One region of the Priestia sp. TSO9 genome, then DNA from elsewhere that is predicted to be linked to it. Evidence: predicted binding sites of a transcription regulator. Region 1 holds the regulator's gene; each other region holds the start of a gene.
What was found. The regulator LexA, encoded in region 1, represses DNA repair genes until DNA is damaged. The targets are predictions, from matches to a motif close to CGAACATATGTTCG.
Positions count from the first base shown of each region.

Region 2: the regulator LexA is predicted to act here: its motif matches at 5,460-5,473, upstream of LJC66_RS09365 (Y-family DNA polymerase).
Region 3: the regulator LexA is predicted to act here: its motif matches at 6,083-6,096, upstream of LJC66_RS10715 (YolD-like family protein).

Region 1 is NZ_JAJEKD010000015.1:1,069,254-1,079,665, reverse strand. It holds gene LJC66_RS20805 (APC family permease) at 1-1,745, shown strand, start outside; gene LJC66_RS20800 (cation diffusion facilitator family transporter) at 1,855-2,832, shown strand; gene LJC66_RS20795 (glycosyltransferase family 2 protein) at 2,869-3,846, opposite strand; gene LJC66_RS20790 (GtrA family protein) at 3,843-4,235, opposite strand; gene LJC66_RS20785 (glycosyltransferase family 39 protein) at 4,256-5,761, opposite strand; gene LJC66_RS20780 (hypothetical protein) at 6,039-6,194, shown strand; gene LJC66_RS20775 (magnesium transporter CorA family protein) at 6,307-7,752, opposite strand; gene lexA (transcriptional repressor LexA) at 7,965-8,582, opposite strand; gene yneA (cell division suppressor protein YneA) at 8,729-9,058, shown strand; gene LJC66_RS20760 (YneB family resolvase-like protein) at 9,112-9,780, shown strand; gene LJC66_RS20755 (DUF896 domain-containing protein) at 9,850-10,080, shown strand; gene tkt (transketolase) at 10,248-10,412, shown strand, end outside.
Region 2 is NZ_JAJEKD010000013.1:209,104-219,515, reverse strand. It holds gene ppsA (phosphoenolpyruvate synthase) at 1-188, opposite strand, end outside; partial or broken gene LJC66_RS09385 (globin domain-containing protein) at 1,168-2,239, opposite strand; gene LJC66_RS09380 (SMI1/KNR4 family protein) at 2,775-3,152, opposite strand; gene LJC66_RS09375 (SMI1/KNR4 family protein) at 3,166-3,681, opposite strand; gene LJC66_RS09370 (YolD-like family protein) at 3,803-4,135, opposite strand; gene LJC66_RS09365 (Y-family DNA polymerase) at 4,150-5,415, opposite strand; gene LJC66_RS09360 (hypothetical protein) at 5,570-5,812, shown strand; gene brnQ (branched-chain amino acid transport system II carrier protein) at 6,415-7,767, shown strand; gene LJC66_RS09350 (hypothetical protein) at 8,350-8,574, opposite strand; gene LJC66_RS09345 (HMA2 domain-containing protein) at 8,640-9,230, opposite strand; gene LJC66_RS09340 (heavy metal translocating P-type ATPase) at 9,202-10,412, opposite strand, start outside.
Region 3 is NZ_JAJEKD010000013.1:485,642-496,053, reverse strand. It holds gene LJC66_RS10740 (aspartate kinase) at 1-1,310, opposite strand, end outside; gene LJC66_RS10735 (PTS fructose transporter subunit IIABC) at 1,506-3,377, opposite strand; gene pfkB (1-phosphofructokinase) at 3,390-4,304, opposite strand; gene LJC66_RS10725 (DeoR/GlpR family DNA-binding transcription regulator) at 4,301-5,053, opposite strand; gene LJC66_RS10720 (hypothetical protein) at 5,435-5,575, opposite strand; gene LJC66_RS10715 (YolD-like family protein) at 5,699-6,052, opposite strand; gene LJC66_RS10710 (YitT family protein) at 6,301-7,140, shown strand; gene LJC66_RS10705 (ABC transporter permease) at 7,172-7,906, opposite strand; gene LJC66_RS10700 (ABC transporter permease) at 7,907-8,614, opposite strand; gene LJC66_RS10695 (ABC transporter ATP-binding protein) at 8,589-9,524, opposite strand; gene LJC66_RS10690 (HAMP domain-containing sensor histidine kinase) at 9,610-10,412, opposite strand, start outside.

The sequences.
Region 1 (10,412 bases):
TTAAAGCACTGGCTATTTTATCATCAGATGCCTTATCTTCAGTGGCTTATGGAACAGAACAAATTTTGATTGTACTTGCAACAGTCGGCGTTCTTGCCTATTGGTATTCGATTCCAATTGCGATTGGGGTATTGGTGCTGCTGACGGCTTTAATTCTTTCATACCGTCAAATTATTTATGCGTATCCGCAAGGCGGAGGAGCTTATATTGTTTCCAAAACCAATTTAGGAGAAAATCCCGGGCTTATCGCTGGGGGATCACTGTTGGTAGATTATATTTTAACAGTTGCTGTGAGTGTTTCAGCAGGAACCGATGCTTTAACTTCGGCTTTTCCAACGCTGCATCATTACAATGTAGTAATTGCGTGTTTGCTGGTGATTTTTATTACCGTCTTAAACTTACGTGGTGTAACAGAATCCGCTTCTGTATTAGCTTATCCGGTTTATTTATTTGTTATTGCTCTTATTTTGTTAATAGCGGTAGGCTTGTTTAAAATAGCGACAGGTCAAGTTTCACCTGAGCTGCATCCCTCTCTCGGTACAGTAGTGCCAGGTATTAGTTTGTTTTTATTATTAAAAGCTTTTTCGTCAGGCTGTTCGGCATTGACAGGTGTAGAAGCCATTTCAAATGCAGTGCCTAACTTTAAAGAGCCAGGTGCAAAAAATGCTGTTCATACATTAATGCTGATGGGCGGTATTTTAGCCGTTTTATTTTCTGGCATCACGTTTTTAGCTTATTGGCTTGGCATTTCTCCAAAAGCAGATGAAACGGTTGTATCACAAATTGCATCGAGTGTGTTTGGACGAAATGGATTTTATTATTTTATTCAAGGCACAACAGCTCTAATTCTAGTGCTAGCGGCGAATACGGGGTTTTCAGCTTTCCCTTTGCTGGCTGTCAACTTATCGTCTGATAAATACATGCCAAGAATGTTTCAAATTCGTGGCGATCGATTAGGCTATTCAAATGGAATTGTGACCCTTGGAATTGCTTCTATTGTCTTAATTGTAGCTTTTAAAGGAGCGACTGAACAATTAATTCCTCTTTATGCAGTCGGGGTGTTTATTCCATTTACGCTTTCTCAAACAGGGATGATTGTCAAATGGGTTAGAGAAAAGCCCGCCGGCTGGCAAGGGAAGCTAGCTATTAACTTAATTGGGGCCCTCATTACCTTAACGGTGCTAATCATTTTGTTTACAACGAAGTTTTCACAAGTATGGTCCGTGCTCATTTTCTTGCCGGTTATTGTCTATATTTTTCATCGCATTCATACGCATTATGAAGCGGTAGGAGAGCAGCTTCGCATTAAGCAAGGAGAAAAGATTGGAAAGCTTGAAGGAAATGTGGTCATTGTTCCTGTAGCAGGAATGACAAAGGTAGTAGAAAATTCATTAAATTATGCACGAACGATTGGCGATACCGTTATTGCAGTGCACGTGGCCTTTGATCGAGAAAGCGAAAAGAGAATGGAAGAGAAGTGGGAGAAGTGGCAGCCTGATATTCGTATTGTTACGTTTCATTCTCAATACCGCAGCTTAGTGCGGCCGCTGTTTCGATTCATCGATATGGCCGAGGAAAAAGCGCGGGAAAACAATATGGCCATTACGGTCGTTATTCCGCAATTCATTACGAAAAAAAGCTGGCAAAATATCCTTCACAATCAGTCCAGTCTGTTGTTAAAAGCACATTTGCTTTACCGTAAAAATGTAATTGTTACAACTGTACCGTACCGTTTTAAAAAATAATGAAACATGACTAAAAACCTCCAACTTGTATGTTGGAGGTTTTTAATTTTTAAATTCACATACACTAACCGTAATCGAATCTCATCAAAGGCGCAAACGGAGGGATTGTATGAGTGAATTAATTAAATTGTTGCGAAAAGGAAATAAATCGGCCATGATGGCCGCTATAGTGAATACCATTATTTCCATTATTAAAGGAATTGCTTTCGCTTTAACAGGGAATGTAGCGATGTTTGCTGAAACGATGCACAGCTTAGGAGATGCAGCTAATCAGTTTTTTGTCTTTATAGGTTCGGCATTAAGTAAAAAAGCCCCGACCAAACGCTTTCCAAATGGTTTCGGCCGATTGGTTAATCTTGTTCTATTAGGAGCGGTTCTTGTAGTAGGGATTATGGCGTTTGAAACGATTAAAGAAGGATATCACCATATTCTTCATCCAACGAAGTCTTCAGGCTTTATTTTAAATATTACAGTACTTGGCATCTCGGTATTGCTTGAGATGTTTGTCTTATTTAAGGCAATGAAAGAAATTTTGCACGATGTCGGAATGAATACCGCAGAGGTCAATGTTTTTACGCAAAGCTTTGTTCATTTAAAGAAAGCAAAGCCAGCAACCAAGCTGGTCTTTATGGAAGATCTGGTAGCTACTGGAGGAGGCGTATTGGCGTTAATAGCCGTTTTCATTTCACGGTTTACACCTTTTCACCAAGCTGAAGGAATTGCTTCTATTTTAATTGGGCTTATGATGTTTTTCGTAGTAGGACGAGTATTTTTAGATAATGCTGCTGGAGCCCTTGGTGAAGCAGATAAAGAAATGGAAATAAAAATTGCCGCGATTGTCATGCAAGATGTACAAGTGCGGGATATTCAAACGTTAATGGTGATGAAAGAAGGAGAAGAGCTTCACGTTGAATTAAAAGTAGAAATTGATCCTTCTTTAACGGTGGCCGAAGCTGATGATATTAAAGATCGTCTGGAAAATCGTATTTTACAGGAAAAAGGAGTAACGGATGTTATTATTGAATTTGATGAAGATGATGGAATTCCGGACTGGGCGCCAAGTGATTTACAGCTTCAAAAAGAATAAAAACAAGGAAGAAAACAACTGTTTTCTTCCTTGTTTTTAGCTATATACTTTTTCACGTACGTTTGGAGAATCTGTTGAAGCTTTCGAAAAGTTAATGGTTTCACGTACAACGTAAATAGGTCTATTTTTACTTTCATCGTAAATTCTTGCGATGTATTGTCCGACTAGACCTAAACCAAGTAGCTGAATACCGCTAAAGAAGGTGATAGCTACCATAATGGAAGTCCAGCCAGGCTGAATATTTTTCCCTATCAGCCAAACAACAATCGAATAACTTAAAACTAAAAGTGATACAAAAACCGATAATAAGCCAATAACCATTACTAAACGCAAAGGCTTCGTTGAAAACCCAATAATTCCATCTGAAGCAAACTTGATCATCTTTTTTAAAGGATATTTTGTTTCACCAGCAAAGCGTTCATCACGCTCATATTCTACATATGTTTGCCTGAAGCCAATCCAAGACATCATTCCTCGTACAAAACGATTGCGTTCAGTCATTTTTTTGAATACATCCGCTACTTTTCGGTCGATAATACGAAAATCTCCCGTGTCTTTAGGGATTTCGATATCAGACATATAATTTAAAAAGCGATAAAAATACTTAGCCGTGGCTAATTTAAAAAAGGTCTCTCCGCTTCGTTTCTTGCGCTTTGCATATACAATTTCATAGCCTTGCTGCCATTTAGCAATTAATTCGGGAATCATTTCTGGCGGATCTTGTAAGTCCGCATCAATAATAACGATAGCATCACCTTGAGCATAATCAATGCCTGCTGTTACGGCAGTTTGGTGCCCGAAATTACGAGCAAAATCAATAACTTTTACGTTAGAATCCATAGCCGCTACGTCTTTCAAGATTTCAATTGTTCGGTCGGTGCTGCCGTCATTGACGAAAATGAATTCATAGTTAATATGATTTTTATGCATGACGGAAAGCAAGCGATTGTAGCATTCATTAGCTACTTCTTCTTCAAAATACATAGGTACCACAATTGAAATTAGTTCTCTCATGCTTTACCTCCTAGCGAGTGATGGTTTGTGTGCTTAAACGTCCATATTTTATTAAGGAAAAAATTGATAAACATTCCTATACAAGTAGACAACAGTTGTCCAATTATTGGATTAGCAGGTGTATAGTGTACAAGAAGGAATAAGCAGCTTGTATTAATTGCTAAAGTAATAAGGTTTACGATGAAAAATTGAGCTAACATCCATTTATGTACAGTTGCTTGAAACACCCACGATTTGTTCCAATAGTAGCTGTTTATGACGCCAATGAAATAAGATAGCACGTTAGCCAATATATAATTCATATCAAAATGAATGAGTGCTAAGTAACTGATAATAGTGAGCAGGGTATTCATTATCCCTACAAATCCGAATTTCAGGAATTTTATCACGGTTGTATAATCCCTTCCATTTAATTTATCTCTTCACATTTTGTCTTGGGTTCATTTTTAGTAAATCGTACTATTAAATAGGATAGAATCACTGAAATACCAAATCCTTCGAGCAGCATAAAGCTTGGAAAAATAAAGAATCGATAGCGAGTTTGAATTTCAATAAGCAAGTGAATAAGAACGTATCCTATGATTAGTAATAAAAACAGTGTATACGGATATTTATCCTGCTTCCTCAGGAATAAACATATAAGGCCAATAATGGAAAGAATAGTAGTTGAAACATAAATGATTCTTTCATAACTTTGAGCAGCACTAATTAATTTCTCTTTATTAAAAGGTACATCTTCTTGAGGAGTTAATGAAATGCTCCAAAATGTAGATGCATCCGTTCCGCCCCACATATTTAGGAATTTAATGTGAAAGAGATCTAAAAGCTGCTCTTTATCTGCTACCCGTTCTTTAATTACCTCTTTTTCTGCTTCAGCTCGTTTTTCTCCAATTGGCATACCCATAAAACGACTAGCATCCTCTGAAGAATAAGAACCGCTTGTTTCGTAATTAAAGCCAATGACGAACTTCCATAAAGGATCTCTGTTACTTAAAGGATATTTAGAAATACCGCTAGCTACAAAAGAATAGTTGATCAGCGCATTTGCAATAAAAAAAGTAGCCAGTATGCCTACGAGGTTTTTTCCTATTTTCTTTCGACGAGCTTTTAACTCAGCAGCATTCTTCGTTTTAATGTAAGGTTGAAGAATTTGCAAGATGAAATAAATGAAAACAGCGACGATAATAATGGGTCCTAGAGGGCGCATTAAATTTCCTAACGACAATAGAAGGCCAATATAAAGCCAGCTAAACTTGTTATGAGCAAATCTTTTTATAATAAGGTAAAAAGCTGCATAAAATAAAAAAGTAGCTAAATGCTGGTTAGTTAACACTGAGCTATAAAGAATGTTCGGAATGTAGAACGCATATAGAAAAGCTGCCATTCTCCCAGCAAGTTCATTAAATACTTTTGCGCCAATTAAATAAATAAAAATAACGGTGCCAGTGGAATAAAAAATATTTAACAATTTTAATATAAAAATATTATCTCCAAAACAGCGAATAATAACAGATTCATAGAATGAAAAGCCTAGCTGATATACCCATGTAGTAAAATAAACGCTTTGGTTAAAGTCATAATTTCCTTTTGCGATATTACGCGCGGCATCTAACATGACAAGAAAGTCAGATTTTACAGGCGTTTGAACAGAAAGCATCCATGCTAGTCGAATACCTAAGGTCAAAACGATCAGTGAAATAAAAAAAACAGTTTTGTTCATGTATCTACTTGCAATAGCTATTAGAAAAATGACAAGGAAAGTGATAAATATTCCTTCAATAATAAATGAATTACTTAAAGCCAAGCCCTTTAATTCCAATGAATTTGTCATCGCACTGTAACTGCCCCATAGAGACCACGTGAGAATAATGACACATAAAAAGATCAGGCTTTTGGATAAAAATGAGTTAAGCATATTACCTCCTGCAAATTATTTCAAAGATAAGGTACAAAATTCCTACCCTATGATACCATATTTTATTATTTTGTATATATTTTTCTTATAGAGTATAATATTAGATTGTTCTGAAATTACAACAGCGGCATAACGTTTGATAAAAGGGTAAGCGGAGTAGGCAGTGATTTAGTAATAGATAAAAGAGGTTGAGAAAAAAGGATTTTAGTCGAAGTGAAAAACGAACCATTAATCACCATGTTTGATTAGTGGTTCGTTATGGTGAACGTAGTTTCATTTGTTTAGTTCCTTCCAGCAGTTGATTGGAGGGCAAGACGAAGACTCCTGCGGGAAAAGCGGAACAGGTGAGACCCCGCAGGAGCGTAAGCGACGAGGAGGCTCATCGGCCGCCCGCGGAAAGCGAAGTCTTGCACGGAAATCAACTGCGGTGTAACAAGCAATCCCTACTAGCTTATTTATTCCATTTGTTCTCCTATAGATTCGCTTGATTTAGTTATGTCTCAATCTCTTCTTTTTTATCATGTGTTTTCTGATGCGAACAGCTTTTATGTTTTAAACCGATCTTTTAATAAATTCCATAGGGAACTCACTCCGAGACTAATGCTGATCAGAATTCCTGATAGAGCTACTATTAAAGCGATATATTCAAAGATAGAAAACTGCTTCATGCTATCCCAATTGATGTTTCCCTTTAGTTTGCTAATAACTAAATTCATTCCGTAAATACCGGAAAGAACCGTATAAATCGTTAAAATTAATAATAAGTAATTGTGACGTTTGGCTGCGATTTTCTCTTGATTTTGGTACAAAGTGCCAAGGGTTTCTTTGACTTCTTGATAAAGAGAATTGATGTGAAAGATTTTTTTAAAAAGCTCAGAAAACTCTTGACCTTCTGTGCGCGAGCTAATTTCTAAAAATAAATATTTACCTGAAAATACGGTAATAGAGCGGATTAGTCGTTCAATGCCCTCTGAATTTTTATGAAACGTGAGCTGAGAATACTCATAAGATAGTTTTAGCAACACGATTTTATAGAAAAAATGTAAAAATAAATTATAGTAATGCTGGCCAAATAGATGATTCATCAAAAGCTGATCCGTTTTAGAGTCTGTCGATTTAGAAATACATGAAAACACATGGTCTGTTATGACGTAATAGGTTTCAGGAGCCCACCTTTCATACACGTGTTTAGTATTATACGTTTTAATATACTCATGATTGTGTGCAGAAATAAACGCTTTCCCGTCAGGCGTATAGCTATTTAGCTGCCCAGTACGAAATAAAGTTGTGGAATTAATTTCTTGCTCTTGATTTACCGTTACATAACTTAACACAAACATCCGTTCATCGATAAAATAAGGAAGGCTCCCAACGTGCTGTTCACGCGTGGCTTCTTTCTTGATGTGTTCGTTCAAAAATGGCGCAAGCTGTGAAAAAATATAATCTTGCACTTTGCTATAGCGATGATGTTCATAGGTAATGGTGGATCCGTGCTCTTCAGCAAGCTTCGGTTCTAATACACGAAAATGATTCATGAATTCTAAAATATCATCATAGGTGTAATGATTATGGCTCATCTCAGTGCGAATGGTCATGACGCCAATTTCAAAAGGACATAAAAAAACATCCACAGACAGCACGTTGCTAGACACGGTGGTGGAGGAAGTGTGTAACGTAATGGTATGGTCTATTTTTTTTGAAAATCGAAGCAGCCCTTCTTTTTCGCACGAGTCAGGGAATAGAATACATTCAATGTAAGGAAGAAAATATTGATCCAGGCTATCATGAGATACGTAATACTGTTCTCCGTAGTATTCTTTTTCTAAATGTTTGTTTTGAATGGAAAAAAAATCGAACAAATTTTCTTTCAGTGCATGAACAAGCTGCTCTTTATTTTTTCGATCAAAGGAAAAAGGAAAAAGAAACATGTTCATTGCTTTGGTAGGTACAATGGTTTGAAATGGTTCTGTTTTCCTTGGTGTATTGGTCATAAATTACATCCTTCTTATGGTCGGTTGTATTTCCTTGTAAGAGTCGCGGAAATGCAGATAGAAAGTAAAAGGTGAAACAAGCTTTACAAAAACCGTTCTACCTGCCTGCGGTGATTCAACGTATCATTTATAATATGCCAATTTTTTTAGAAAACAAACGTAAAAAAAACCAACTAACATCATGATTAGTTGGTTTTACATACAGTGTCTGATTAGTGAATCGTGCGATATACACCAGTTACTTTTCCTAAAATCGTTACGTGGCGAAGAATAATAGGCGCCATCGTTGAATTTTCAGGCTGTAAACGAACGAAATTTTCTTCTTTAAAGAAACGTTTTACCGTTGCTTCGTTGTCCTCGGTCATGGCGACCACAATATCTCCATTATTAGCCGTTTGCTGCTGACGTACGATTACCATATCGCCATCTAGAATACCTGCTTCAATCATACTTTCTCCCATAATCTCAAGCATAAATACATGATCATCTGGAGAAACGAATTTATCTGGAAGAGGGAAATATTCTTCCACATTTTCAACGGCTGTTATAGGAAGACCCGCTGTTACTTTACCGATAACAGGAACATTAATGACATTGCTTTTAGGGATGTTTACTTCATCTAGTTGAAGAACTTCGATTGCTCTTGGTTTTGTTGGATCTCTGCGAATTAACCCTTTGCTTTCTAAACGAGCTAAATGCCCGTGTACAGTGGAGCTAGAGGCTAATCCTACTGCTTCCCCAATCTCGCGAACAGAAGGCGGATAGCCTTTTAATTTTACTTCGTGCTTAATAAAATCTAGTATGTCTTGTTGACGTTTTGATAGCTTCATATTTTTCACCTCGATTTTAGCTATTCTTTAGGTGAATTATACCACGTGATGTGTCAATATACAAACATAAGTTCGAAGAATTCCATTGACAGAAACAAATGTTCTCAATAAAATAAGAACATATATTCTGATAGGGGGATCATAATATGCAACAATTCTTACATTCTATGAAACATTACGCTATTTTTTTTGCAGTTATCGCTGCACTTACATATGTATTGACGCTGGTTTTAGGAGCGGATAAAGTAGATTTAGACAAATATTCAACGGTTACTATTACAAAAGGAGATACGCTTTGGGACTTGTCCAACAAGTATCATAATCACCATCATTTGACCACCAATGAATTTGTCAAATGGGTTGAAGACGTTAATGATTTAAACTCAGATAATGCCCAGTCTTTATCTCCTGGAGATAAATTATATATTCCTGTTTTAAAAAAAGAGTTACATAATCAAGTGGCAATTGAACAGTAGTGTGTAACGGCCGTTCCTGAATATTGTTAGAAGCCGAAAAGGTCGTGATAAAAGTGGACGCCATTATTTATTGCCGTGTCAGTACGGATAAAAAAACCCAAGAAACATCTTTACAGCGCCAGCAAGAAGAATTAAAAAAGCTTGCTGATCTTCACCATCTAGAGGTGAAAAAAGTCGTGATGGAAAAAGCAAGCGGATATGATGTAGACAGAGAGGGTATTTTAGATGTTCTTCATACAATGAAAGAAGAGAAAATATCCGTGCTGCTCATTCAAGACGAAACACGATTAGGCAGAGGAAATGCCCGAATTGCGCTGCTTCATGCTTTTCATAAAGAAAATGCTACCATCTATACGATTAGTCATCAAGGTCAGCTTCAGCTTTCAGAATCTGATTCAATGGTGTTAGATATTATTAGCTTAGTGGAAGAGCATCAGCGGAAATTACATAATGCTAAAATTAAAAGAGGAATGAAAAGAGCCGTAGAAAACGGTTATCGTCCGCAGAAAAATTTAAAAAATCAAGGAGTTAACTCGGGAAGAGAAAAAAAAGAAGCGCCGATTGAAGAAATTGTCCGCCTTCGTCATAACGGCTTAACCTTTGCTGAAATTTCAGTTACGCTAAAAGGTTTTGGTTATAATATTTCAAAAGCGACGGTACATCGCCGCTATCAAGAGTACCAAGAGAGTGCTCAATCTCTTGATAAAACGAAAGAGATTTAGTAAGATGACTACATGTTGCCGGAGCGGTTCGGTAATTTTAATTATTGATTATAAGGAGATAGGTTTTATATGCTATCAAAAGATAAACTTGCTCGTATTAATGCTCTTTCAAAAAAGGCAAAGGCTGAAGGGCTGACAGAATCTGAAGCGAAAGAACAGCAAGAGCTACGTCAGGAATATTTAAAAGTTTTCCGACAATCTATGACAAATCACCTTCATACGATTAAAGTTGTGGACGAAGAAGGTAAAGATGTTACGCCTAAGAAGTTAAAAGAGAGTAAAAAGAAGCGTCTTCACTAAGACGTTCTAGTAAAACTAGAGGGAGTGTTCCCTCTAGTTTTTTGTATATTTTTAATAAGGGGCACAAAAACTGTAAAAGTGGAAATTTTTTTGGTTCAAGTATTGTACAAATAAGCAAATCATTAGTATGATAACATATGTACATAGTTTTGAAAGGAATGAAGAGTATGACACAACGTATTGAAGATCTTTCGATTGCAACAATTCGTACTTTATCAATCGATGCGATTGAAAAAGCAAATTCAGGTCACCCAGGTATGCCAATGGGAGCTGCTCCAATGGCATATACATTGTGGACAAAATTCATGAACATCAATCCAAAGAATCCAAAC
Region 2 (10,412 bases), on a different contig from region 1:
TTCAGTAACGCTTGAAACGTTTCATTTTGTTCAAGAGCTTTTTGATACCCGGCCGCTGTCACACAAAACCCTTCCGGTACTTGTATTCCTTGAATTTTTGATAACGCCCCTAAATTTAAGCCTTTTCCTCCAACAAGTGAAAGCTGTGTATCTTTTATTTCTTGAAAGCTAAGAACTAAAGAGTTCATTCAACATCTCTCCTAACCAGTAATGTTTTATTGATTTTACCAGCAGTAAATGAGAATAAACAGTCTATATCGGCGTTTTTTTATATGGTATAATTAAAATAGGAAGAGAAATACATACCTTTTTGTTTGCGGTTACATATTTAAAAGTTGTATAACTAACTTATCTAATTGATTCATATCCTTTTTAAAGCAGGTAAGTACACGTTTGAAGGATTTGTTGATCTTCCTCATTTAACACTTTCTTTTTAGAGGATAAAACTTCAGCAGCTCTCCTCATTTTAACCCTTCTTTCATTTGGTCACCTGAAGAGTCTAGCTCATTAGATGATTAACTCTCTTTTTTTGAACTATTCCGAAACCATAGTATTACGAATGTATCTCTTCGCTCGTTTTCGAGCAAGTGTATAAATAATTACCTGCAGCACTAGCGCTGCAAGGCTTATGAGTACTACTTGTTCGACAGAATTAAAGGGCGAAAAATATTTCTCCCATTTAGAATCAGGAAGCCTTAATGCGTTATAAAAATATGAAGTACTAAAAGAAATTATATTTCCTAAAATAAGTGATAAATCCGCTCTAATAAGCCCACTTAGATAAGACAGTGCTAGTGTAACTATGGCCATGATTATATAGTTTACCTTTGAATCATCTTCAAAATCCTTTCGCATAGATAAATAAACATATGGAATGCAGTAAATGGTAAAAATTATAAAAGGGAGTATTCTTCTCATATAGTAATCTCTCCAATATTTAGGATTCGACATAGTTTTCTACTATTATAAATTACCGAAGAGAATTTTTTCCAGTTTTTTGTACGCAGAGAGTGTAGAAATACTTATATGTATCATGATCGTTTGTAGAATCATTCCTTAGGGCAAAGTAAAAAAGCACGCTTATGAGTGCTTTTTTACAGCATATTTATTTAAACAGTACGTGTGTTTTAATCGAACATTTTCTGTTTACTGGCAACAATTACTTCTTTATTTTTCTCCTAAAATGGCTACAGGGCTAAATACCTCGTAATGAATACGTTCGTTTGGTATATCCCATCTATGTAGTGCTTTAAGAATAGCTTCCATAAACGGAATCGATCCGCAGAAATAAAAGACAGCTTCTTTTGAGGGAACAACGGATTGTAACAATTCTAAATCAATATAACCCTCTTTATCAAAATCAGTACCAAGTCGATCCCCTTGATTAGGCGAGCTATAACAGACGAAGGAGGTAACATTTTCGTTATTTCTATTTAGTTGAGCCACATGTTCTTTAAAAGCATGCGTTTTCCCATTAATACTTGCATGAAGAAAGGTAACCTTACGTGTAGGTTGTTTTTCTACAATGGTATTCAGCATACTAAGCAAAGGTGTAATACCTATACCTCCACTAATTAGCACAACGGGAAGTTCACTGTGATCAAGTACAAAATCTCCAGCGGGAGCTGAGAACTTATTTCTCTCCCGGAACATTTGCTGCTAATGTAAGGTATTGTCCTGCTTTATAAGAGGCAATTCCTTTCTCATTTTTAGCTCTTAAGTAAAAAGATGTTACATTGTCACTTTCTTCTACCTTCTTATCTATATAAAAGCTTCGATATCCTTCCCAACCTCCATGTTGACTCTCTGTCTCTTCGTAGAGAGCTTCTTCTAGCTCAATAAAAGCATTGGCAATATATCCGTACGCTTTTCCCCATGCTTCAATAATCTCATCTGAAGCTGTATCTCCTAAAACATCCTTTACTGCTTGAAGTAAGGTTTCACCAACGACTGGATATTGTTCTGCCTTTACCCCTATCGCACGATGTTTTTGTGAAATTCGTTTAATTACAGGTTTAATGGCTTCTAAGTTTGTAATATGTTCCCCAGCAGCATACACGGCATAGCCTAATGCTTCCTGCTGAATCCCTCTTTTTTGATTCGTTTGGTTGAACATATTATACAAATCTGGCGCTTTTTCAAATAACAATTCATAAAATCTCTTTCCTATTTGTTTACTATGTTCTTTCAAAACTGGCACTGTTGATTGGACAATTTCAATCGTTTTAGAATCAAGCATATAACATCCACCTTTTAAGAATTTTTCATATGTATTAATCTTTTTCGGCACTACAACTTAATATAGCTAAATTTGGATTATCCTATACGGGAATGAAAATACTAACTCTAGTTACCGTAATGAATAGGTTCTTTAAGAAACAAAAGAACAATCTCCCCTTTTTGTACATCATATTTTCTGTGGTTAAACAAACTAATAAAAATTTGTTGAATTAGAATTAAATTAGAAAGGTGAATATCTCTATGACCAACACTTTAAGATATACCTTATACATTATTGGCATGCTTTTGATCATTGTAGCCATATACTATTCAATTGTTAGCAGTATTCAACGATAAAAGAACGCAAAGGATATGAATGCCTTTGCGCCTTCGTATATCGGTAATACAGAAATCGATTCCTACCATCAGTCCCTTCCTCTACATTCTTTCTAAGTTTAATAGGTACTAAAAAAGAGGACAGTTAGGTATATACTAAACTACTATCTGTCCTCTTCTAGCCGTACTTTTATCAAAATCTTTTAACGAAGCAATAATTAAGTAACATCTTCTACAAACTCTTCTAGAGAATCATACATTTTTAAAGCTTCCCATTCGCCCATGCCATGTTCAGCTGTAAAAACTGGGTAATCTACATTCACTATATCAATAAAGAGCGGGTCACCGCCTATTTCTTCATCATACCCTATGACAAACCAGTTTTCTTGCCAATCTCCTTCTTGATTTCCTATAAGGGAATTTGCTTCTAAATCTTCTCTGTAACCTAATTGTCCGTCTAGAAACTCGCTTTTAAGGTAGATATAATAAGGAGTAGAAAGAATTTCTCCCACTTCATCTTCAAATTCTACTTTCACCGACGTACCTGGAAGTGCTTTGAGAATTTTATAGATTTTCTCTATATCAGGTTTTATCATTTACTTCACCCCTTTAATGATCTGTATGATTTATCGTGGCTATTACCCATTCCTCTAAGCTGTCCGCTATTACTTCACGCTGTTCCCAATCGTGCCAAAAGGTGATAATTTGGCCAATTCTCCCTCCTTCATCAGGATCCAAGTCTATACAAATATCATCTCCTCCTCCATTCGTGGCAATCGAAATCCAACGTGGGTTCCACCAAAATTCTTTTTTTACTGGTCCAATAGGTTCAATTTCTGGAAAATCTTCAAATTCTCCTCCCTCTAAAAGTTCTTTTAATGTTTGCCACGTATACAGAATCTCCTCTAAAGGTAGTAGCGTATAATTGTCGATAGCTGCTATATATTCATCACGCTGTCCATTATGTATCATTAACCAGTCTTTAAGGTTTTTGGGGAATGTTAGGCCCATCTTTTGTTCAACCTCTGCAATTTCTGCTTCAGTAGCAGCTTCATTAAGCGTTCCTACTGCTTCCGGTCGATGTATTTTCAACCACTGCTCAAACTCAGTCCAAACCTGCTTCATATTAGGAGCCTCCTTATATAACATCTTTAAATGAATCTATGAAAAATGATTAAATACTTTTTAAGCTTATACTAATTATGTATGGAAATCTTATGTAAATAAACTGTTTTATTATTTTCTACTACACGAAACGAACATCCATTAGCTCGCTTAACCTCATTTTTTCCGTTTGCTTACATCCTTCATCTATAAATACAAATAAACCTCCAAGGGAATCTACAAATTGAATAACGCCTGTTTCCGTTATACATTGCCCGTGCTTGTAATACGTAAGGTATACTTTTTTATGTGTATGGAGCGCTTCGATCAAGGTAAAATTAATTTGTTCCATTTGATCTTCTGTTAAAAAAGGTTGAGGTATTTCTGAGTGCTTTTTTATAACTTCTTGTAATCCTCTGTATTGCTCTGGCATAGTGGCAAATGGTCGCCACTTTTTCATTCCTCTGTTTTGCATATCATCTTCCTCCTTTATGCTTTATGACCTCCTAAAAGGCCGTTTCGATAACGAGCTGTTGAATGCTTGAGATGGCTTGAAGCTCGCAAAACGCTATTCTTCCCATAACGCATCTGTATTTCATCAATTGTTTTAGCAAGGGCATAGGCTTTTTCACGCTGATCAATATCTTCAAATAAACTCATTTGCTCTTCTTCTTGAATACTCGTGTTCGATAAAGAAATTCCAATCGATCGAATGGGCATTCCGCTATCAAACGTGTGTAGTATGGTTAAACAATAAGGAAAGATATCTTGACTTAGGTTCGAAGCCCGCCCCATTTTCTTTTGTCTTGAGAAGCCGCCACCTGTTTGTTTGCTGTAGCCAATGGATAAATGAATAGTTTGTGCCACGACTTGATGCATACGTAAACGAAAGCACACATCATCTAACAGCTCTAATAGCAACAATTCCACTTCTTTTCGATTTGTATAGTCTCGAAACAGAATTTGACTCTTCCCGAATGATCGAGATCTCGGAATATACACGTCAGAAATGCGACTAAAATCAATTCCATTTGCATGTTGGTGGATTTCTTCTCCCAAGACACCAAATTCTTTACGTAACATCTCTACAGAAGAAAGAGCGAGTTCTTTGATGGAGTGAATGCCCAAACGATTTAAGCGTCTTTCCGTAGCGGATGAGATTCCCCAGAAATCCTTCATTGGGTGAATCGACCATAACTTAAAAGGAATATCTTCGTATCGCCAATAAGCAACCCCTGTTGGGTTATTCTTGGCCTCATGATCTAAGCTCACCTTAGCCAGTAAGAGATTCGGACCGATTCCTGCCGTGGCTGTAAGCCGTGTTTTACGATAAATCTCGTTGATGATTTTACGGGCTAATTCGTCTGGTGTACGAGCGAATAAATGTAAAGAAGCTGTCGCATCAATAAACAACTCATCAACGCTATATGCATGGAAATCTTCAGGAGCGACATACTGTAACACTAAACTAGAAATATAGTTCGAGGCCTTGACATACCTTTTCATGGATGGGTTTACGACATGGATATCTTTCCTTCTAGGAATGTCGAAAAGACGGCTGCCTGTTTTGATCCCTTCTTTCTTTAATAAGGGTGTGGCAGCTAACACAACTGATCCCGACCGCTTTGTATCTCCTACAACTGCCAACTTTGTTTTTAATGGATCTAGCCTACGTATCACGCATGAAACAGAAGCAAAGAATGCCTTCATATCAATACAAATAATGACTCTGTTTGGAAGATATTCATAATCCATTGGAATAACTCCTTGAATAAAGAACGTTTGTTCTCTATTATATACGAACAAACGTTCTTTATTCAATAAAAAACTCTAAATTTTTCCCGATTATTGTTACTATAATAAGTGAAAAGAGCATCACATATAAACGGGAAGAACGGAGGGGTGACCTATGAATAGAAAAATGCCTAATTATATTATCTTTTTATCATGGTTTTTGTTTTTAGTTCTTTTATGGATTATCTTCTCATTTTTTAAAGGTGAAAATGGACAGTGGTGGTCTATGTATCGTTTAAATATAAAAAAATATGGTCCTTGGGCTTTAGAGGTTTCTTACATAAAAATTAGTTTTGCTGCTTTTATCTCTTTATTAATAGCTTATATGATGAGTTTTGGCTTCAAAAAGAAAAGATAAAAAGACCTTAATTAATTTGTTAATAAGGTCTTTAAGGAAACAGAAACGTTTGTGATTCTAGACAGTGATTTTACATTAGAAAAGTACTATGTCTAGAGATAAGCTGTTGATTGTCAAATTACTAGCTCAGGAGATAAAAGTAAGCGTTCTTTATAAGACTTAGAATACTCCATTTCTTGAAGCAATAAATCAACTACTTTTTCCTTTCAGATGTTTAGCTGATATTAAAAAGTTTTATAAGTTTCGTAGTACTATATTTACAAACTTTCTTGACTTACTTGCATATCATTCAATCAAATTAATTAAAAGAATAGTATACGCGATTAGAATATGATTTATAAATTTTTTTTAAAAAAACCGTTATTGACTCACTTAGCGTACGCATTTTGAATAAAAATCTGGATTTTTAATATTACTTTTATTTTAATAATGGATAATGAACGGAAGATTGATAATTTTTAAAATTTTATTAAAAAAGTTTATTTTTTATATTGAAATATGTAATTTGACTGTTTATAATACAAAAAAGATAAGTTATTTACAGTTTAAGTTGTCTGAAAATTTAATTTTTTATGAAGAATATTATTAATGGGGGTTTCACCGTGTCAAACAAAGTACCGTTTTCTTTTATAGTAATCATTGGTTTAATGTTATTTGCATTATTTTTTGGAGCTGGAAATTTAATATTCCCTGCCATGCTTGGTCAGTCAGCGGGAGCAAATATCTGGTCAGCAAATGCGGGTTTTTTAGTTACTGGAGTAGGCTTACCCTTACTTGGTGTACTAGCTTTTGGATTCTCCGGAAAGGAAGATTTACAATCATTAGCAAGTCGCGTACATCCTATCTTTGGTTTAATATTTACAACTGTTCTTTATCTAGCTATTGGACCTTTATTTGCTATCCCACGAACAGGTAACGTCTCTTTTGAAATCGGACTTAAACCTTTCATTTCTGAAGGCTCTAGTTCTATGGCTTTACTCGTGTTTACTATTATATTTTTCAGTATTACATGCTTTTTTTCTCTCAATCCGGCGAAAATTGTCGATATTGTCGGAAAATTCTTAACGCCAATTAAATTAACATTCATCGGAATTCTAGTTCTAGTAGCTTTTATTCATCCTATTGGAAAATTTCAAGCACCTACAGAAAAATATGTAACAAACTCTTTTTTCAATGGGTTCCAAGAAGGATACCTAACAATGGATACTCTTGCATCTTTCGTTTTCGGAATCATTATTATCAATGCAATTAAAGAAAAAGGCGCTAAAACAAAGAAGCAAATTATAACTGTTTGCCTAAAAGCTACAGGAATTGCTGCTATTATTCTTGCAACTATCTATTCTGCTCTTTCATACATGGGCGCTTCAAGTGTAGAAAAGCTTGGGCATTTAGATAATGGTGGTACGGTGTTAGCGAAAGTTTCTGATTATTATTTTGGAGAATATGGAGGTTTACTGTTAGGCTTAATGATCACAGTAGCTTGTCTGACAACTAGCGTAGGGCTTATTACTTCATGCTCTTCTTATTTCCATAAATTATTACCTTCTATTTCTTATAAGAAAATTGCGATTAGCTTATCCGTGTTTAGCGCAATCATCGCAAATGTTGGATTAAATCATTTAATTTCTTTTTCAGTACCTGTTTTAACAGTGCTCTATCCATTAGCAATTGTTCTAATCTTTTTGACTTTCCTTCATTCTTTATTTAAAGGATGCTCTGAAGTATACCAAGGTAGCCTATTCTTAACATTTGTTGTAAGCCTGGTAGATGGATTAAATGATTTTGGCTTACACATCCCTGGTATTGACCAATTATTTACTTACTATCTTCCTCTTTACCATATTGGATTAGGTTGGATATTCCCTGCAATTCTTGGAGGTCTTGCAGGTTATGGAGTTAACTTATTTAAAAGTAAAGAGCAATTTACTTCTAAATCAACAAGGTTAAATAAATAATAATTTTACTTTAATTATCTTAAATAAAGCAAATACAAAAAGAGTCTTTACTTTTTATAAGTTAAAGACTCTTCTTATGAGTTTCCTATATATATTTAGATGATGCTCCTTCTTTTGTACTTTTATAATTAAGTTAAATTAATATTTATATTATTACGAAAATAAGTTCGATAAAGTCTATGTTTTTAGAGGACGTTTATATGTCATCTTTAAACTTAAACGAACGGTAAAAATAATAGATTTCTTATGTAAATGATAGGTTCGTAAAGGTATACTTTTACGGTCGGTACGTTCAATTTTCTTCAAAAGTTATAGAGGTAAAGTCTAGAATCTTATTTGTAACTTTTTAACGCTGTATAAATAAAAAGTAAATTACTCCTTCTGATCATTTGTAAAATTAGAACATTCCCCTCTATAATTATTGATAATTTTTAAATTGCAGAATATAATAATAACAAGAGTTTACCACAAGAAACTTTTTAGCGTACGGTAAATAAGCGTTTCATCATTTAAAAATGATTCCCTCATTATGAATAAAAAGAGTGAGAGTTAGCCTGGAACTATCCCTCACTCTTTTTATCATTATTTTACTTGTAATTCAGCAATCATATCTTCTAGACGCTCTTTCTGTGCTTGAAGCTCTTCCATAGAAGGTTGATAAGATGAAATAGTTTGTTGTCCACCATATGCCTGTTTAGGTTGAACCAAACGTTGTAATTGCCCACCGTTTTGTTCATATAAACGGTAGCCTACTGCGCCTACCACTGTTCCTGATACAAATCCCATTAGAAAATCGCGATTAATCATTATAAAACTCCCCCATAATCCTAAGTTTTTTATATCAATTCATACAAAAGGTATGAATGAATATCTTACGTAATTGTAGATAGCTTTTGTGATTGCACTTTCTGCTTTTCATGTAACAATTCCAACACATTCACAATCCATGTAATCATCGCTACATATAGCATATTTGATGGCCCTAGAGATAACATCGTAACAATGCCGGTTAAAATATCTGGGTGCCTCATTTTATTGCTCGTACCGTGGGATAAGACCGTATAGCCTGTTGCAACTACTGCTCCATATACGAGTGCATCTGGTTTATAAAAAGATGATTTTCGAATACCTGCCAATAGAAGTAATCCCCCAGAAAACAATGTACGTAGCCAATCATTTCGTGTGGCAGGATCCATTTGAATCATAATATCATCTAATGGATCTAAACGCGTTTGCTGAAAAAAGATAGATACATAACGAAAAATGGTATTGCGAGAAAGTTGTGAAACATCATAGTAAATAAGCATGGTTTGAATGGTGGGTTCTATTCTCACACTCGTTATACCTTTTAAAGCAGAAAACATATGCTCTATTTCCACATGATTTTTCTTATCTCTCAATGCTGGGATATGAAATCGAATACGACCTGGTATATCATGCAGAACGTAGAATTTGGGATTCATTAGTTTCCCTCCCTAACCATAAAATTCTTGCACTATTTATTACTACACCAATAGTGGCCGCATTATGAATAGCTGCTCCCACAATTGGAGAGAAGATACCTAAAGCACCGAATAAAATTGCAATACCATTAATAGCAAACGTGGCAATAAAGTTTTGTCTAATAATGTTCATGGTCTTTTTAGATAGTCCAACTAATTCAGAAAGCATTTCTGGGTTATCAGACGTAATAATAACGTCACTGGCTTCTGAAGCAATGTCTGTTCGTTTAGCACCCATCGTTACACCTACATGAGCATGAGCTAAAGCTGGTGCATCGTTAATGCCGTCACCTACCATCATGACAGCTCCTGTGCTCCCATACTTCTTCACATAAAAGGCTTTATCATCTGGCAAAGCCTCTGCATGATACCAGTTCAGTTTTAAGCGACGCGCCATCTCTCTTGCAACCGTTCTCTTGTCTCCAGTAAGCATAATGATGTCGTTGATACCTTGATGTCGAAGATTATTCACTGCGCGGTGCATACCAGAACGTATTTTGTCAAAAATGCTAACTACTCCTACAAGTGTTTGATCATAAGCTACATAAATCACATTTTCGTCGTTTTGCATGTGTTGAAGTAAGTTGGTTGTTTTGACTTTTAATTCATTCATAAAGCGTAAACTTCCAACAACAACTCTTTTACCATTTAGCCAAGTGGAAATTCCTTTTCCTACCGTTGTTTCTACTTGAGCATTATTGTCTCTAATAGGAATTAAAATGTTCCATTCTTTCGCTTGCTTCATAATTGCATCAGCAATAGGATGGGTAGAATTTTTCTCAGCTGCTGCAGCTAAACGAATAACATCTTCTTGATTAAAGCCTTCAGCAGCAATTACTTGCTGAACCACAGGCGTTCCTTCTGTAATAGTTCCTGTCTTATCAAGAATAACTGTATTTAGTTTAGACATCTTTTCAATATGATGACTGCCTTTAACAATAGCCCCTTCTTTTGCAGCACGTCCGATGGATGCGTATAAAGCTGTTGCCGTTGATAATTTAATCCCGCAAATAAAATCAATAACTAACATACTCATCGCTCTGTTAAGGTTTCGAGTGAAGAAAAATGTAAGCAGTGCCAAACCAAAAGAAACAGGAACCATTTTTTCAGCTACTGTATCGGCTATATTTTGAATAGGAGCGC
Region 3 (10,412 bases), on a different contig from region 1:
TCTAAAGCGTCTGCTTTCACACCAAACATCATGCTCACCTCAGAAGAACCTTGGTTGATCATTTCAAGATTCACTTCAGCACGAGCAAAAGCTTCTGTAGCTTTTGCAGCAATTCCTACTGTGCTATTCATTCCTTCTCCTACTACCATAACCATAGCAAGATCACGTTCAATAAAGATTTCATCTACTTCAAGTTCTTTTTCAATTCGAGCAAATACACGCTTTTCCACATCTGGCGTAAGCTGATGCTCGCGCATGATGACAGAGATATTATCAATTCCTGAAGGGGTATGTTCGTATGAAATGCCTTCATCTTCTAAAATTTCAAGCAATCTTCTGCCAAAACCAATTTCACGGTTTAATAAGTATTTGCTCACATGAATATTGCAAAAACCTTTGTCGCCAGCGATTCCAACCACCGGCGTATCGCCGTGAGGACGCTCAGCTACAATAAATGTCCCCTTTGCTTCCGGATTATTTGTATTCTTTACACATACAGGAATGCCTAGTTTATAAACCGGCTCTAGCGCTTCATCATGGAAGACAGAAAAACCTGCATAAGAGAGTTCACGCATTTCTCTGTATGTGACTTCTTTCATTTCATGAGGCTTTTCCACAAGTCGTGGATCTACGCTATAAATAGCATCTACGTCGGTAAAGTTTTCATACAAGTCAGCTTTGACTCCCGCTGCTACAATTGAGCCTGTGATATCTGACCCACCGCGCGAGAACGTAACCATGTTCCCTTCTTCAGAGTAGCCAAAGAATCCTGGAATCACCAAAATGCCCGAACGCTCTCTTAGCTGCGGCAGTTTTTCATAAGACAGTGGAAGCACTCTTGCTCTTCCGGGTTCATCAGAAACAAAAATACCTGCTTCTTTTGGATTTACATAATGAGCTTCAAATCCTAAATGGTTTAAATAAGCGGCCATTACCTTTGCGTTATTATCTTCTCCACTTGCTTTTAGACAGTCTAATAAGCGAAACGGATCGTTTTTATGTAAATCAATAAGTGATTGTAAATTCGTAATAATGTCCGTAATAATCGTTTCTGGCATAGACAAGTCCACAACGATTTCACGATAGCGATCAATTACTTGCCCAAACTCATCGACGTAATCTTCTCCAAGCTGTATTTTGGCAGAAAGTGCGATTAGCAAATCTGTCATTTTTGTATCTTCTCCGTATCGCTTGCCCGGAGCTGATACAACCACCAGCTTTCTCTCTTTATCAGACGTTACAATATGCGCAACCTGTTTAAATTTCTCTGCGCTTGCAACTGAACTCCCGCCAAACTTCGCAACCTTCATGTTTGAGACACTTCCTTACTTTGTTTTTAATATTCGATTATTGTACCATATTTTATCAAGTAGAAAAGCTTATCTATCTAACTTTTCTAAAAATTAAAGGAATACTACCGTAATTGTACTCCCATAAAGAACAAATGTCTACCACAAAAACACAAAAAGACTGATTTTACATGATGTAAAATCAGTCTTTATTTGTTATTCTGCTTTTGGCTTTTTTAATACACCTACAAGGACCGCTGTTACAATTGCACCAATTAAAATTGCTAGTGCATATAAAAGAGGATTTCCTTGTACAATTCCGATAACGAATACGCCGCCGTGTGGTGCTGGTAAACCGATGTGGAACATCATTGTTAAAGCACCTGCTACTGCAGCACCGATAACCGATGCGGGAATCACACGGCCTGGGTCAGCTGCTGCGAATGGAATCGCACCTTCTGTGATAAATGAAAGACCCATTACATAACACGTTTTACCTGTTTCGCGCTCTTGGCGAGTAAATTTGTTTTTGAACAAAGTTGTCGCAATAGCCATACCCAATGGTGGAACCATACCGCCTGCCATAATCGCTGCGTGTGGTGCATAGTTTCCAGCATCAATCATTGCAATACCAAATGTAAAGGCTGCTTTATTAATAGGGCCACCCATATCAATCGCCATCATACCGCCTAAGATAATACCTAATAATACTAAGTTACCTGTACCAAATCCACTTAACCAGTGCGTTAATCCTTTGTTAATTGCACTAACTGGCTCATTTACAACATAAAGCATAATCAATCCTGAGATAAAAATCCCAAATAGCGGATAAAGAAGAACTGGCTTAATTCCATCAAGCGCTTGCGGCAGGCCGCTGAATAATTTCTTTAACCCCACTACTACATAACCCGCTAAGAAACCAGCGATTAAACCACCTAAGAAACCGCCTCCGCCAGAAGCTGCTAAAAGACCTGCAACCATACCGGGAGCTAAACCAGGACGATCAGCAATACTCATTGCAATAAACCCTGCTAGTACTGGTACTAGTAAGAAAAATGCATTATCTCCGCCAATTGTTTTTAGCGCCGCTGCAAATGCATTGTATGTTGGATCTTTCGGTTCTGCTGAGTGAATGCCAAACATAAATGAAATAGCAATTAAGATCCCGCCCCCTACAACAAACGGAAGCATTGCTGATACACCGCTCATTAGGTGTTTGTAAAACCCTGTACGCTCTGATCCTTTACTTTCTCCGCCTTCTTTGCTGCCACCGCCGCCGCTGTATATAGGAGCGTCTCCTTTTAACGCGCGGTTAATTAATTCTTCAGGCTTGCGAATCCCTTCAGCTACTGGAACTTGAATGACTTTTTTACCTGCAAAACGTTCCATTTCTACTTGCTTGTCCGCTGCAACAATAATAGCGGTAGCGTTTTCAATTTCTTCCTTCGTCAACGCGTTTTTAACCCCGCTGGAACCATTTGTTTCAACTTTGAGCGTCACGTTCATATCTTTCGCTTTTGCTTTTAAGCTGTCCGCTGCCATATATGTGTGTGCAATTCCCGTTGGACAAGCCGTTACAGCAAGCACTAATTGATCTGAAGCTGTATCTACTTCCTCTTCCGGCGCTTCATTTTCAGTTTCTTTATCATCAATTGCTTTAATGACTTCATCAATTGATGATGCTGTTAGCAACGTTTTTCGGAATGATTCGTCCATTAATAACGTAGACAAACGAGATAGTGTTTCTAAGTGAGCGTTATTTGCGCCTTCACTCGCTGCAATCATGAAGAATAAGTGTGCAGGCTGTCCGTCTAATGATTCATAATCGATACCTTCTGTTGAGCGTCCAAATGCAATGGCCGGTGTTTTTACCGAGCTTGTTTTTGCATGCGGAATGGCAATGCCTTCTCCAATTCCCGTTGTACTTTGAGATTCACGATTTAAAATTGCTTCTTTATAGCCAGCTCGGTCGCTTAAGCGACCAGCTTCGTCTAATTTTCCAACTAATTCATCAATAACATCAGCTTTTGACGTGCTTTTTAAATCAAGAATGATTGTATCTTTTTTTAATAATTCAGTAATTCTCATTCTCGTTTCCCCCTACTCTACCTTTGTGATTGACACTTGTTCACGAAGCGTCTTTACATCTTCTGCTGTACATAATTCAAGTGAGAATGCTGTGGCACTTCCTGAAGCTACTCCTGTTTGAAAAGCTTCTAATAAATCCCCTTGTTTTACATAAGAAGCAATAAATCCAGCTACAAGTGAATCGCCAGCTCCAACAGAATTTTTTACCGTTCCTTTAGGGACTGTGGCACTGTAGACACCGCTTTCGTTAATAAGCAGTGCTCCATCACCTGCCATAGACACAACGACGTTTTGCGCTCCTTGTTCCACGAGCTTCTTACCGTATACTAGCGCATCTTCTGCACTGTTTACTTCTACATCAAACAATTCTGCAAGTTCATGATGATTCGGTTTGATAAAAAACGGGTTGTGGGACACGACGTCTAGCAAAGTTTTTCCACTTGCATCTACTACAACTTTTACTCCGTTCGCTGCTGCTAGTTCAGTTAACGTTTCATACACAGAACTTGGAAGCGTTTTCGGTATACTCCCCGCTAATACGAAGATATCGCCTTCAGTCATTTGCTTTACTTGAGTCAATAAAGACTGAAGCGCTTCGTCTGTAATAGCAGGTCCTTGACCGTTAATTTCTGTTTCTTTTTCTGTTTTTAACTTTACGTTAATACGGGTATCTCCCTCAACTCTTGTAAAAGCTGTTTCGATATTCTCCGCTTTTAAGTAGTCTTCGATATAGGTTCCTGTAAAGCCGGCTACAAAACCGAGGGCTTTATTATCAACACCTAATCGCTTTAAAACGCGAGAGACGTTAATGCCTTTTCCTCCTGGAAACTTGGCTTCATTCGTTGTGCGGTTAAGCCCGCCTTCTTCGAATGCTGAAACATGTACTACGTAATCAACGGATGGGTTCAACGTACATGTATAAATCATGATTTCACAACCTTTATGTCTGTTTTGTTTGCATACTGTATAAGTACATCGCTAGGTACGTCATTTGTTATAATTTTTGCTTCATGTAAATCGGCTATTTTCGCAAAGCTTGTTTCAAAAAACTTAGTGGAATCTGATAAAATATAAGATTCTCTAGACAGCTTCATTGCCGTTTGCTTGATCAATGCTTCTTCTGGGTCAGGAGTGGTATATCCATATTGATGATGAATCCCATTCGCTCCCATAAAGCACTTATCAAAACGATATTGCTCAAGACTTAAAAGAGCTCCATTGCCAATTAAAGCGCCCGTTTTATGTTTAACAGATCCCCCAATTAAATAGAGGGTGATACCTTGTTCTAGCATCGGGTTTAAATGCATTAAACCATTTGTCACGACAACTACATCTTTTTGCTTTAAAAAAGGAATCATTTCATACGTTGTAGTTCCTGCATCTAAAAAAATACAGTCACCTTCATTTATAATGGAAGCCGCATACTCTGCAATGTTTCGTTTATCTTGAACATTTTTAGCAGATTTTTCGATAACGCTCAGTTCGATTCGTTTACTGCGAATAAGCGAAGCGCCACCGTGAACACGTTTGAGCATTTGCTCTTCTTCTAGTTGACTTAAGTCTCTTCTAATGGTGGATTCCGAAGCGCCTGTAACTTCGATAAACTCTTGCACTTTTACAAGTTCTTTCTCTTTTAAAAGTTTTAAGATTAGTTGATGTCTCTCCGGCGTTAACATGTTCTAGCTCCTTTTTCAAAAAAGCGTTTTCATTTATTTCATGTACTTACTTTATCACGGTTTACATTCAAAATCAATCATAAAAAATCAAAAACATTCATTTTTTTAATTACAAAATAAAGTTTTTTGAACGAACAATTAAATTTGCATTTGGTTTAATAATAGTTACTACAAAAGGAAATATGCTGGTAATTCAAGAATTTGTCTACTTTTCTCATTATATGTAAAGGTTTTCTTCTACTCAATTAGCTATGACTGTTTTTGACTATTTCTTGACCGATTGAATTTTTCTGACTGAATCAGCCATAGCTTGTCCTGATTTCGTAAAAGCCTACACACCAAAAAAGTTGTCCACCTTTTTGGACAACTCAAAGTGACCCATCATTTAAATAAAAACAGAAGCATATATAATATGGAAGCAAGGGCAGAAGAAATAGCTAAACTTGAGATAAAACGAACGAGTCTTTTCTTAATGAACTGCGTTAATTCGATTTCTCTTACTTGAGTTTTTTCATTTTGCATACTAATGATCCCTTCTTTAATTAAAATTTCCTAGTAGCTAGAAGTTACTACTCGCAGAATATGCTTTTATGTATTGTATGCATGCGTTAAAAAAAAGATACAAAACGAACAAAAAAGCTACTCTTAGCTAGAGTAGCTTTCATCTTTCCATACATCTGCTTCAATTACTGCATCCGCTCGAATCGAATATGTATAACAAGGGCCTGTAACCATCAGCGTATTCGACTGCAGCGAGACTTTATCAATCGTCACTCGTTCATACCTTTGAATATGTCCTGCTTCATAGACGTGAAGCGTTACTGGATGATGCTCCGAGTAACTGTTCATAATGACATTTTCAATATGCTCAATCTTTTCTTTTTTCAACCCTAAGGACTGCTTATGCGCATCGGGACTGTACATTTTCTTCATTTTCTCTAAATGCTCGGGCATTACTAACTTCGCATACTGTTTTAATTCATCTTGATACACGTTCATTCTCCCCCTTGACTCTTGCTTCTATTTTACCGAACGAACATTCTCATTGCAAAACTTTTTAATCAAAATAAAAGCAAACAATTCATTTTTTCATATTAGATAAAAACTGTCAAAAGATTTTATGATGATAGCAGAAACTGATTTTTTTAAAAATAATAATATCTCATCTTTAATTCGGTCTCTAGAGTTGGTATAATACATTGTCATGACTGTGTTTTCGGAGTTTTTGATGATTGGAGGTAACGTTCATGATTAATAAAATAAAAGAAATTATCCTTATTATTCTAGGAAGCCTTATTTTTGCACTTGCCATTAATTACTTTGCTATTCCAAATGAATTAGCAGAAGGCGGCGTAACCGGTGTAACAATGATTACCTATTATGTATTAGGCTGGTCTCCGGGTATCACAAACTTTATATTAAACGGTTTGCTGGTACTAATCGGATACAAATTGCTTCACAAACGTGTGATTGCTTACACAATTATATGTATTGTTTTCACATCTCTATTCCTACATATAACTGAAGGACTGGGAAATCCTCTTGATGATACGCTGCTGGGGGCTATTTTTGCTGGTATTTTAGCTGGTGTAGGACTCGGACTTGTGTTTAGAGGAGGCGGAACTTCCGGAGGCTCTGCAGTTATTGCCCGCTTAGCTAATCAATATCTAGACTGGAATATTAGCAAAACGATGCTGGCAATTGATTTATTGGTTGTAGCAAGCGCCTATTTTGTCATCGGAGGAGAAAAGACGATGTATACGGTTATTTCTCTTTACATCGGAACGAAAGTGCTTGATTATATCATTGAAGGACTCAATCCTCGCAAAGCAATTACTATTATTTCACACCGTTCCGCTGAAGTGGCCGAACAAGTTAATAAAAAGATGCAGCGAGGAGTCACTGTTTTTTCCGCTCATGGAAGCTATACAAAAGAAGCAAAAGACGTATTGTACGTAGTTGTGAACAAACAAGAACTGCTAGAATTAAAACGCATTATTCATAAAGTCGACGAACAGGCTTTTGTGGTTGTCCACGATGTGCGCGACGTATTTGGAGTAGGCTTTACTATTCCAAAAGCCAGCTGAAAACCCGCTGTAAAAAAGCGGGTTTTTTCTATTATATATGTTTGCGCTGAAAATACAGTAAACCTGCTGCTCCAAAAAGCAGAAAGCTGCTTATAACAACCACTAAGAAATTCTGTGTAGTCAGCATCAACCCCCATGATGCTTTTCCGTTTACACCTAACATTCCATACATTGGCTGAGTCCATGGGTACCAGGGGCCAAATCGTTCAGAATTAGCAACGAATAAATTCGGTAGTGTTAAAATGACGTTGACTGTCAAAGATGCTCCAAAGCTAGAACATGCCATTGACACAGCTAGCATAAACGCAAGAATGGGCAACGCCGCAACCCATCCGCCTAGCATATTTCCAGCTATCATCTTTAATGGCACAGCGCTCGGATAGTCTTTTAACATGCTAACTCCTAATAAAACAACAAATACAAGCACTTGAAGAATTCCCATGAAAGCTGCTGCTGTAATCAATTTTGCTCCGTATACCGATGTCCTTGTCACAGGAAGAGATAATAATTGCTTCCACCCTCCCGCTTCGTGTTCATACCGACAGATGAAGGATGTTACTAACCCGCCAATTAACGGATAAAACAGCAATCCGTGAACATTGGCAATCAAGGCATCTGCCATTGCCCATTTCATTCTCCCGCTTGGCATTGCCTGATCACCTACAAAAAGGATAATAGCGATTAGAATAGGACTCACAAAAAGGTACGTCCAGGCTTTTGTTTTAAACAATTTAAACGATTCTATCTTACATAATTGCAAAAACATTTAGGCCACATCCTTTTTGATAAAGTGCAAGGCGCCTGCAGCATATAAGAAAATGCCGATAATTACACCTGCTATCATGTACATATTCCGATAGTCAGAAAACGCTAACATTGGCCATTGCCAGAAAAACCAGCTCGGCAATTCTCTCATACCACTCATCGTCACACTCATCACAATACCTAGTGCAAGAGAGCGGCCTTGATTTTTAAAAAGCATAGATAACCATATTTGAATAGCTACAAATGGAATGGCAGAAAAAAACGGATAAAAGGTATACACGAAAAGATTTTTCCAAGAAGACGGAAAACCAAATCCTAACCACCATCCTAACCCAATTATACCGATTAATAGAACAGCAGAAGCGATAAGTAGCATAAACATAACTACTACAAATTTTGCTGTATAAACACTCAGTCTGCTCACAGGTAAGCTCAGCAGCTGCTTCCATGAGCTTCTATGATATTCAATATGCGCTACATTTGAAGCAAGAATCGTTCCTCCCAGTAAAAAAGCTATTGGAAGCGTGATGTTTAGTTCATGTAAAAGACCTTCCCACACATTCGGATTTTGCTGAATTAAATATTCATATCGAACGCTATAATCAACTAGCGTTAAGCCAATTACACCCGCTGGACCTAAAAATAGTAAAAACCAGAGCCATTTTCTTTTTAACTTTATACACTCAGCCTGCAGTATTTTTGCGAACATATCTATTCTCCTCGCTCGTCAGCTTTAAAAAGATATCTTCTAATGACTTCGATTTTTCTTCAACTCGGTAGATTGAGACATTTTCTTGCACAAGCTGATAAACAAGATGTGCCACTTGCTCATGATCAATATAATCTAAAAGAAGACTATGTTCATCGATAGTAGGTACAAACCCGTTTGCTAATAGGATTGTTTTAGCCTTTTCTATCTCTCCCGTTGTAAATGCCACTTGATGCTTAGCTTTTTTGCGAAGCGATTCAATCGATCCATTAAATAGCATCTTTCCTTTTGTAATAATACCTACTTGAGTCGCTAAATGGTCAATTTCATAGAGTAAATGACTTGAAATCAATACGGTAACTCCGTTTTCCCCTGGCATTTCTTTAATTAATGAACGAATTTCTTGAATTCCTGCAGGATCCAGTCCGTTGGTTGGTTCGTCTAAGATTAATAAACGAGGATTTCCGAGGAGTGCAGAAGCAATACCAAGCCGCTGTTTCATCCCAAGAGAAAAGCCTTTGACTGGACGATTTGCTTCTTTTGTTAATTTTACAATATTTAGTACTTCATCCACTCTGTTTTTAGATACACCTAGTATTTTACGAAGTACCTCTAGATTTTCTCTTGCAGTTAAATGCGCATAATAGGAAGGGCTCTCTACAAGTGAACCTATCTTTTTTAAGGCTTGAATATGCTGCCTGTGATTTTTTATTCTTTCTCCAAACAGCTCAATTTCCCCGCTCGTTGGCTTCATTAGCCCGAGCAGCATTCTGATCGTTGTCGTCTTCCCTGCTCCGTTAGGTCCTAAAAACCCGTAGATTTCTCCTTCTTTAATGGATAAATTCACTTCATTTACAGCTTCTGCTCCTTTAAATACTTTTACCAGCTGAGTCGTTTTAACTATTTCCACTTTTATCACCTCTCCTTTACTATAAACAGCCAAAGTTAAGAGGACGGAAAAGAAAGGTTAAAATTTGTTTAAAAAAGCGAGTGAATTAATCACTCGCTTTGTACACAATTTGAATATCCGTTCCATGTTTTGTAGAATGAATTGACCACGTTAACCCCATTTCTTTAATCATCGCATCCACAATCGCTAGACCTACACCGTTTTGCTTCGTATGGCTATTCTTTTTAAAGCCTGACCCTTTATCAGAAATGGTGAGAGAAGATAAATCATGCTCTTGAACAAGGCGAAAGCCAATAAAGTTACCTTCTTTGGCATGACGAATGACATTTTGACATAAATTATCTATTATTCTTTCTAACCACTGAACATCTCCGCGCCAATATATGGACTGAGAAGGCAGTTGAATATCCACTTCCATATTCTCTTCTTCAAATAGTGGATACGATTGTGCAATGCTTTTTCTAAGAAATCGAGCCATATCAACTTCCTCTTCCCGATATGGATATTTTCCATTTAACAGCAGCGTATAGGAAAATAAATTATCTATTAAATCACTAACAAATTCTACTTTTGTATCAATTACCTCAAGAGATTGTTGAACGTTCAAGGCCATTTCTTCGTTTTTCAGCTGATAAATATGCGTTCGAACAGTCGTGAGCGGTGTTCGTAAGTCATGCGACAGACTCATAATTAAGTCTTGCCGCAGCTGTTCTTCTTGCTTCTCTCGGTCCCGGCTTTCATGAAGCTGTTTAACCATTTGATTGAACGATTGTTCTAGCTGACCAATTTCATCCGTGGACTCAGATACAACAGGTAAAGGAATTCCTTGCTCGCCTTTGTTGTTCATAGCAGCTTGTAACACTCGCAGCCTTTTTCGAATTCGAAGAA